4 regions of the Streptomyces sp. NPDC007863 genome follow, and region 1 is predicted to be linked to each of the others. Evidence: riboswitches for the same ligand, from Rfam matches in the RefSeq annotation. Region 1 holds a riboswitch; each other region holds the start of a gene.
The links. Region 1 has a riboswitch for cobalamin ahead of cobN (cobaltochelatase subunit CobN). Riboswitches for the same ligand answer to the same signal wherever they lie in the genome.

Region 1 (2,189 bases):
CCGGCAGGCGGAAGGTCTCCGTGCCCGCCGTCAGGAACGCGGCGCCGTCCGGTGCTGCGATCAAGGTCACATCGCCGCCGAGCCCCGCGACGTCGCCGCGGCCGTCGTCGAGGGCGAAGAGGAAGCGGCCGGAGAGGGCCGCCGCGCGGGGCTCCGCGCAGAGCGCGGCGTCCAGGGCGCGGGCCCACAACTGCACGTCGCCGTGGCCGAGTCCGTCGAGTCCGGCGGCCGGGGAGGCCACGATGTTGCGGACCCGCTCGTGGGTGGGGGAGGGCAGCAGGCCCGCGTCGGCGAGGAGCGCGGCGAGACCGGCGCCGCAGCCGTCGCGCAGGCCGCGCAGCTCGGCGTTGCCGCGCGAGGTGACGGAGAGGCTGCCGTCGCCCAGCGACTCCGCCGCGTCGGCCAGGACCATGACCTGACGTGACGTCAATCGCCCGGCGGGCAGACGGAGTCGGGCGAGGAGCCCGTCGGCGGCGGCGTGCAGCCGGAGCGCCCCCGGGCACGCGTCGTCACGGTCCCTCGTCGGCGCTTCGCCCGGTTCGGGCGAGGGGGGCGGGGTCGGCGGCATGGCGGCGAGCATACCCACGGGGAACCGGACGGCCACCGAGTGTGATCCGGCCGACTCTCCGGTCCCCTCCGGCCCGCCGACGCCACGCCTTACTATGCAGATCGGCATGGGGTCCCAGGGCCCCGGGGAGGAAGCCCGGTGAGAATCCGGCGCGGTCCCGCCACTGTGAGCCCGTACCGGCCGTCGGTACGGGTGAGTCAGGAACTCCCCGCCGACCCACGACCACCCGGGGCGCGGACAACCCCGAGGAAGGCCTGAGCCTCGCCATGCTCCTGCTGCTGTCGCACTCCGACACCGACCTGCTCAGCGCCCGCGCGGCCGGAGGGCCGGTGGAGTACCGCTTCGCCAACCCCTCCCGCCTGCCGCTCGGCGACCTCCCGGGCCTCCTCGACGGCGCCGAGCTCGTCGTCGTCCGCCTCCTCGGCGGCGTCCGCTCCTGGGAGGAGGGGCTCGACGCGATCCTCGCCACCGGGAAGCCGGTCGTCGTCCTCAGCGGCGAACAGGCCCCCGACGCCCAGCTGATGGCCGCCTCCACGGTGCCGGTCGGCGTCGCCACCGAGGCGCACGCCTACCTCGCGCACGGCGGCCCCGCCAACCTGGAGCAGCTGGCCCGCTTCCTCTCCGACACCGTCCTCCTCACCGGTCACGGCTTCGAGGCCCCGGCCGCCGCCCCCACCTGGGGCCCGCTGGAGCGCACCGCCCGCGTCACCGAGGGCCCGACGGTCGCCGTGCTCTACTACCGCGCCCACCACATGAGCGGGAACACCGCCTTCGTCGGCGCCCTCTGCGACGCGATCGAGGACGCCGGGGCCCGCGCGCTCCCGCTGTACGTGGCCTCGCTGCGGGCCCCCGAGGAGGAGCTGCTCGCCGAGCTCCGCGGGGCCGACGCGATCGTCACCACCGTCCTCGCCGCCGGCGGCACCAAGCCGGCCGCCGCGCAGGCCGGCGGCGACGAGGAGGCCTGGGACGCGGGCGCGCTCGCCGCGCTCGACGTGCCCGTCCTCCAGGCGCTGTGCCTGACCGGCTCGCGGGCGAACTGGGAGGAGAACGACGAGGGCCTGTCGCCGCTGGACGCGGCCAGCCAGGTCGCCGTCCCCGAGTTCGACGGCCGGCTCATCACCGTCCCGTTCTCCTTCAAGGAGATCGACGCCGACGGCCTGCCCGCGTACGTCGCCGACGCCGAGCGCGCCGCCCGCGTCGCCGGCATCGCCGTCCGCCACGCCCGCCTCCGGCACATCCCGAACCCGGAGAAGCGGCTGGCGCTGGTCCTCTCCGCGTACCCGACCAAGCACTCCCGCATCGGCAACGCCGTCGGCCTCGCCACCCCCGCCTCCGCCGTCGCCCTGCTGCGCCGGCTGATCGAGGAGGGGTACGACTTCGGGCCCGAGGCCGACCTCCCCGGCCTGGTCTCCGGCGACGGCGACGAGCTGATCCACGCCCTCATCGAGGCCGGCGGCCACGACCAGGACTGGCTCACCGAGGAGCAGCTGGCGAAGAACCCGGTCCGCATCCCGGCCGCCGACTACAAGCGCTGGTACGCCGAACTCCCGGCCGAGCTGCGCGAGCGGGTCGAGGAGCACTGGGGCCCCGCGCCCGGCGAGATGTTCCTCGACCGGTCCCG
Region 2 (2,189 bases), on a different contig from region 1:
ACATGACGAAGCAACCCTTCACGGGGCCGGCGGACGATGCGCCCACCATACAGGAACACATGAATAGGTCTTCAGGTGTCGTCCGTATCATGGTCCCATGGGCCACGGACCGATTGCCACCAGCACCACGCGCGAACGCCTCGACGCGGTCGGCGCCACCGACGTCGCCGCGACGCTCCAGGCCCTCGCCACGCCCTCGCGGCTGTACATCCTGGCGCGCCTGCGCGAAGGGCCGTCCTCGGTCGGGGAGTTGGCGACGGCCGTCGGCATGGAGCCTTCCGCCTGCTCCCACCAGCTCCGGCTGCTGCGCAACCTCGGTCTGGTGACCGGCGAGCGCCACGGCCGCTCGATCGTCTACGCCCTCTACGACAACCACGTCGCCGAACTCCTCGACCAGGCGCTGCACCACGTCGAGCACCTGCGCCTCGGCGTCCGCGACCTGCCCGCCGAGCTCGACGCGCCGGCGGCCCGCGCGGGCGCCGCCGCAGGCGAGTAGCCCCGCCGGGGAGCAAGATCCGGTTGTGGTAATTTGCCGGGGCCAGTCGCACCCCTGCACGGATCCACGCGGTCCGTGCGGAGGTCAGGGAATCCGGTGGGAATCCGGAACTGACGCGCAGCGGTGAGGGTGACGGGCGGGACATCGGCCACTGGGCCCCGAGGGGGCCTGGGAAGGCGTTCCGTCCGGACGACCCCGAGTCCGAAGACCTGCTGGCGGCCCGGGCGGCGGTCGTACGGCGTCCGGGGAGCACCGTACATCAGGCTCCGCGCATGAGCCGTGACGCAGAGGATCCTTCCCCGTGCCGTTCCCCGTGCCCTTCGCACACACCGCTCGTTCCGTCCGTCCCTCCCGTTCCGCCGGTTCTTCTCGCTCCGCCCGTTCCGCCGTGCTGCTGGTGGCCGGTGCCGTGCTCGTGGCCGGCTGCGGCGCCGGCGGGGCGGCGTCGCCCGGCCCGTCCGGGGCGAAGGCGGCGGACGGCGCCGGGTACCCCGTCCGCCTCGACAACTGCGGACAGCGCGTCGAGGTCGCCGCCGCACCCCGCCGGGCCGTCGCCCTCGACCAGGGGTCGGCCGAGATCCTGCTCTCCCTCGGCCTCGCCGACCGGATGGCGGGCACCGCCACCTGGACGGACCCGGTGCTCAAGGGCCTGGAGAAGGCGAACGCGTCCGTGCCCCGGCTCGCCGAGCGCTACCCGTCGTTCGAGAAGGTCCTCGACGCCGAACCCGACTTCGTCAGCGCCTCCTTCCTCTACACCCTGGGCAAGGGCGGCGTGGCACCGCGCGAGCGGTTCACGAAGCTCGGCGTCCCCACGTACCTCTCCCCCGCCGACTGCGTCGGCAAGGACAACGGCGGCGACGGCGACGGCGTGCGCACCGAGCCGCTCACGATGGACGCCGTGTACGGCGAAGTCCGCGACCTGGCACGGATCTTCGGGGTTCCGGAGCGCGGCGAGAAGCTCGTCGGGGAGCTCCGCGCCCGGGTCGAGAAGGCCAAGGCCGGGGCCGACTTCGGCGACGCGTCCGTCCTGTACTGGTTCTCCGACTCCCAGGGGCCGTACATGGCCGGCTGCTGCGGCGCGCCGGGGATCATCAGCGGGACGCTCGGCGTGCGGAACGTCTTCGACGACACGAAGGAGGAGTGGCCGCAGATCAACTGGGAGACGGTCGTGGACCGCGACCCCGACGTGCTGGTGATCGCCGACCTGACCCGCAAGGCGCAGTCGGCCGAGAGCGCCGCGAAGAAGATCGAGTTCCTGGAGTCGCACCCGGTCACCCGGAACATGACGGCGGTCCGGAAGAAGCGGTACGTGATCCTCAGCGGCCAGGCCATGAACCCCACCATCCGCACCGTGGAAGGCATCGAGCAGCTGGCGGCCGCCCTGCGCACGCACGGGCTCACGAAGTGACCCCCGCCTCCTCCCCCGCCTCCACTTCCGCTGCCTCCGGCGCCTCCGGCTCCGCCTCCGCGCGGTCCTCCCGGGCGCTCACGCCGCTCGCGGGGGCGGCCGGGGTCGCTCTCCTCTGCGTCTCGGTCGCGCTCGCCGTCACCCTCGGTCCGGCCGACATCCGGGTCGCCGACGCCTGGTCCGTCGTCGCCGCGCGCCTCGGCGGAGAGCCGTCCGGCCTGAGCGCGATCCGCGAGGGCATCGTCTGGGACCTGCGGCTGCCCCGCACCCTCCTCGCCGCCGTGT
Region 3 (2,189 bases), on a different contig from region 1:
TGGCCGGGCGGCACGTGGACCGAGCCGATCGCCAGGCCCGCCGTGGCGGAGACCACCAGCAGGACGGCCAGGACCACGAGGACGACGGCGAGACCGGCCGGCCGGCCCGGCCCGGCCCGCCCGTCGTCCCGTCCCCCCGGTCGCGCGACCCGCCCGGAGGCGGCGTCGGTGACCGGGGCCGTCACCGGAAGCTCTCGGGCCGGATGCCACGGGCCAGATCGTCCACCGCGTACGCCGACCGCACGCCGACCAGGGTGGCGGTCAACGGCAGCACGACGAACCGCTTGTTCCTGATGGCCGGCACGTCCTTCAGAGCGGGCTGGCCGAGCAGGAACTCCTTCTTCTGCTCGACGCTCCCGGCGCCCGCGTAGTCGTAGATTGCGATGACCTCCGGCCGGCGTTCGACGACCTGCTCCCAGGAGACGTCGCCGAAGACGTCGTCGAGGTCGGCGAAGACGTTCGTGCCACCGGCCAGCCGGATCAGTTCGGTGCCGAGGCTCTTGCCGCCCGCGGTGAAGGCCGCCTTGTCACCGCTGTCGTACACGAAGACGGGCACCGGCGGCGCGCCCTTGACGGCGGCGGAGGCCTTCCCGACCCGCGCCCGGAGGTCGGAGACCAGCTGGTCGGCGCGGTCGGACACGCCGAAGATCGTGCCGACGGTACGGATCTCCTCGTACGTGTCCTCCATCGTCACCCGCTTCTTCCCGCAGTACTCGCGGTTCAGGTGGGTGTCGACGCCCGCGTCCCGGAACGCCTTGCGGGAGCGGCCCTCCTTCTCGTCGAAGGCGCTGCCGTAGCCGCCGTACACGAGGTCCGGTTCGGCTTCCAGGACGGTCTCGAAGGACGGCTCCCTCTCCGCCAGTTCGGGGATCGACTCGTAGTCCTTCCGCAGTTCGGGCAGGACGGCGGAGTCGGGGAAGGCGGTGCCGACCATGCGGTCCTTCAGCCCCAGGGCGAGCATGAGCTCCGCCGGATGCTGATGGATGGTGACGACGCGGGCGGGCGCCTTGTCGTACGTGGTCTTCACACCGCAGTTGTCGATGGTGACGGGAAAACCTCCGCCCGACGGGGAGGCGGCCTTCGTGTCCTGGGCCGTGACCTGCGACGAGCCGCAGCCGGCGGTCAGGAGGGCCGCCGACAGGGCGACGGCCGTGGCCGCGGCGCGCAGGGCACGGCGCCGGCGGGCAGGGGTGAACAGCATGGAACGGTCGTACAAGTGAAGCCTCCTGGGGAGTCCGCGCTCCTCGGATCGGGCCCGCGACAGGCCAGTGTCCTGACTCCCGGATCGACGCTCCCCTTGCCTTCCCACGCACGGCGCAGTGGCATGCCGAAGGGTGCACTCCCCGGTCACAGTGGCGGGACCGTGCCGGAATCGCACCGGCTTCCTGTCTCCCGTCGCGGTGATGACCTGCTGATCCTACGATCCACGGCGCCCGCGTCAAAAGGGCGTGCGTATGCGCGTGCACGCCCCTCGTGACCTCCGAGGCGGCGGCCGAACCCCGCCTCCTCGGCCGTCCGGCATCTCGACCGCGAGGTACCCGAAGTACCCGAACCACACCGCGGTACCTCGTATTTCTCCGGTGCTGGTGGACCCCGAAGGCGACGGCGGCCACGTCAGCCGGAACGCGCCCGTCTGGGTAGGGGTGGACCCGTCACCCTTGGGCAGTGTCTACTGGACGCTGGCTTCTGCTCTCTGCACCCGCGGGGATGATCCCGACCGCATGTTCGCTGGTCAACTCGTCCAGCGCTGCTCCCTGCGCCCGCAGGGGATGAACCGGACGAGCTTCTCGACGCCCGAGAGAACCCCCCTTTGCTCCCCGCTGCTTCGGGGACGGTCCCGTCTGGCAGTCCGAGGCCCCGTTCCTCTGGAAATTCGTATCAAGCACGGGTCGGGCTTCCGCCGACAGACCTCCGTCCTGCCGCCCGCCGCCTGCCGTCTGCCGAGGGGGCGACCGGCGCGCGGTGAGTGTGTCAGTCAGGGAGCGGGGACGGGGCCGCCGGGCCGGAAGCGCTCCACCCCGACGATGTGCCGCACCTTGACCGGGCGGACGATGACCGCGACGCGCCGTTCCCCCGGCATGAGCCACTCGAAGCGCTCGCTGCCGAGGTACTTGCGGGCCAGCTGGTCCATCCGGTCGCGCGCCTCCTCGCCCTCGATGAAGCGGGATACCACCCCGTTGATCTGCACC
Region 4 (2,189 bases), on a different contig from region 1:
CCAGCGAGGCCGACGCCGTCCGCAGCAACAGCTCGCCGGCGTGCACCGGACCGTCCGGTGCCCAGGCGACGAGACCACCGGACCCGCCCACCGAGAACAGCAGCGGAACGGCTCCCGTGACGCAGAAGCCCAGCGGGATCCGGAAGGCCCGCCACAGCTGCCGGCCCGGCACACCGGCCGGACCGAGCAGCACGGCGAGGGTCGCCGCGGCGACCAGGAGCGCCCCCGGCCACGGCGGCAGGCACACCGCGCACAGCGTCAGACCGAAACCGAGCAGGGCCTTCTCCGCCGGATGGCGGCGGCGCCAGCGACTGCTGTGCGCCGCCGCGTCGATCGGCAGCATCGGCGGCTACGCGTCCTTGTCCGCGTGCGGTGCGGACGCGCCGCCCCCGGCACGGGCCGCCGCCCGCTCCTCGCCCTGCCGCCGCCCGCGCCGCAGCCCGAAGTAGTACGCGAGGACACCGGCGCCGAGCGCCGCCTGCAGCGAGAACAGCGCCGACTCGATCTCGCCGGACGGCGGCTCGTACAGCGGCGAGAACCACGGCTCGTAGTCCGGCTCGATCTCCGTGATCGCCGCCTCCGCCTCGCCGTCGGCGCCGGTGAACGGCTCCTCCTTGTGGTCGCCGAGCCCCAGCGCCAGGGGAAGCACGGCCAGCGCCGCCACCAGCAGGAGCAGCAGACCGTTGATCTTCGCGTTCTTGCTCATCACGCCGTCGCCTCCTCGCGCCGCTCCGCCGTCTTCGGCGCGCCGAGCACGCCGAGCCGCAGCAGATCGCCCTTGCTGGACTGGGTGAGCAGCCGCATGACCAGGACGGTCAGCAGCCCCTCGCTCACCGCGAGCGGAATCTGCGTCACCGCGAAGATCCCGCCGAACTTGGCGAGCGAGCCCGCCACGCCGCTGCCCGGGTCGGGGAAGGCGAGGGCCAGCTGGACGCTGGTCACGCAGTAGGTGGAGAGGTCGGCGACGAACGCGCCGAAGAACACCGCCACCATCAGCGGCGCCCCGGACCGCCGGACCAGCAGATACGTGCCGTAGCCGGCCCACGGTCCGACGATCGCCATCGAGAAGACGTTCGCGCCCAGCGTGGTCAGCCCGCCGTGGGCGAGCAGCAGGGCCTGGAACAGCAGGGTGATCGTTCCGAGCACCGCCATGATCGGTGGCCGGAACAGGATGGCGCCCAGCCCCGTACCCGTAGGGTGGGAGCAACTGCCGGTCACCGAGGGCAGTTTGAGCGCGGACAGGACGAAAGTGAAGGCGCCGGAGGCGCCGAGCAGCAGGGTGGACTCGGGGTTGGCGCGCACCTCGCGGGTGAGCGCGCGGACGCCGTGGACGACGAACGGAGCCGACGCGACGCCCCAGGCGGCCGCGTGGACGGGGGGCAGATACCCCTCGGCGATATGCATGATCGGGAGACCCTCTCCAGCACCTCGTGGATGGACAACGCGCCCTGGCCGGTCTCCTGGCTGACGGTAGTGCCGCCCGACTCCGCCTTCCCACCCCGCGACGGTCTCCCGCGGCGGAGCAGTGGCTTCCCCGAAGGGACGGAGCCGGACCTCCCGATCACAGTGGCGAGGGCCGCACCGGTACTGCACCGGTTTCCCGAACACCAAGGCCCTGTGACATTAGTGTGTTGACCTGCTTCATCACAATGCGGGGTCGGTCACTTGCGCTCTGAAACGCCTGACCATGGCGCCGGCGCCCAGCGCCTCCGTGCTCAGCCCTGCGCCCGCACCGACAGCTCCTGCCACTGCGCCCAGGTCTCCAGCCGGTCGGCGTGGACCCGGGGCGGCATCTCGTTGCCCTGGGTGCCGAGGAAGACGCGCAGCGGCGGCTCGTCCGCGTCGACGACCTCCGGCAACGCCCGCCCGGCGGCGGCCGGGTCGCCCAGGTCCAGCGTCGCGACGAACGCGCCGAGCGCCTCGCGGGCGCCGTCGTACGCCGGGATCGGCTCCGAGTGGACGGCCGACTCCCCGCCCCAGTCGGTGGCGTACGCGCCCCCGATCCGTCGGCTACGCCTCCGAGTTCGCCTTCTCCCGCGCCTTCTCCCGCCGGCACGGCCTCCCGCCGGGCCGCTCCCGCCGTCACGCACCCGCGACGGCGGGAGTGTGACGGCGGCGGGCGGTCGGCGGCGGCGGGCGGGTCAGACCTTGCGGTAGTCGTACGCCTCCGAGGCCGCGGCCGCGACCGC

Region 2: it holds a riboswitch for cobalamin, as region 1 does, so the genes downstream of both, ABZ621_RS00075 (ABC transporter substrate-binding protein) here and cobN (cobaltochelatase subunit CobN) in region 1, are expected to answer to the same signal.
Region 3: it holds a riboswitch for cobalamin, as region 1 does, so the genes downstream of both, ABZ621_RS17060 (ABC transporter substrate-binding protein) here and cobN (cobaltochelatase subunit CobN) in region 1, are expected to answer to the same signal.
Region 4: it holds a riboswitch for cobalamin, as region 1 does, so the genes downstream of both, ABZ621_RS33340 (energy-coupling factor ABC transporter permease) here and cobN (cobaltochelatase subunit CobN) in region 1, are expected to answer to the same signal.

Annotation. Positions count from the first base shown of each region.
Region 1 covers NZ_JBEYEI010000005.1:280,407-282,595, reverse strand. Annotated here, with positions in the region: gene ABZ621_RS10495 (cobalamin biosynthesis protein CobG) at 1-568, opposite strand, end outside; cobalamin riboswitch at 660-795, shown strand; gene cobN (cobaltochelatase subunit CobN) at 835-2,189, shown strand, end outside.
Region 2 covers NZ_JBEYEI010000001.1:18,421-20,609, reverse strand. Annotated here, with positions in the region: gene ABZ621_RS00085 (heavy metal translocating P-type ATPase) at 1-4, opposite strand, end outside; gene ABZ621_RS00080 (metalloregulator ArsR/SmtB family transcription factor) at 98-496, shown strand; cobalamin riboswitch at 583-707, shown strand; gene ABZ621_RS00075 (ABC transporter substrate-binding protein) at 885-1,904, shown strand; gene ABZ621_RS00070 (iron chelate uptake ABC transporter family permease subunit) at 1,901-2,189, shown strand, end outside.
Region 3 covers NZ_JBEYEI010000010.1:20,827-23,015, reverse strand. Annotated here, with positions in the region: gene ABZ621_RS17065 (iron ABC transporter permease) at 1-185, opposite strand, end outside; gene ABZ621_RS17060 (ABC transporter substrate-binding protein) at 182-1,201, opposite strand; cobalamin riboswitch at 1,246-1,427, opposite strand; gene ABZ621_RS17055 (TIGR03618 family F420-dependent PPOX class oxidoreductase) at 1,976-2,189, opposite strand, start outside.
Region 4 covers NZ_JBEYEI010000027.1:76,606-78,794, forward strand. Annotated here, with positions in the region: gene cbiQ (cobalt ECF transporter T component CbiQ) at 1-343, opposite strand, end outside; gene ABZ621_RS33335 (energy-coupling factor ABC transporter substrate-binding protein) at 350-706, opposite strand; gene ABZ621_RS33340 (energy-coupling factor ABC transporter permease) at 706-1,404, opposite strand; cobalamin riboswitch at 1,433-1,655, opposite strand; gene ABZ621_RS33345 (hypothetical protein) at 1,716-2,090, opposite strand; gene ABZ621_RS33350 (PTS fructose transporter subunit IIA) at 2,142-2,189, opposite strand, start outside.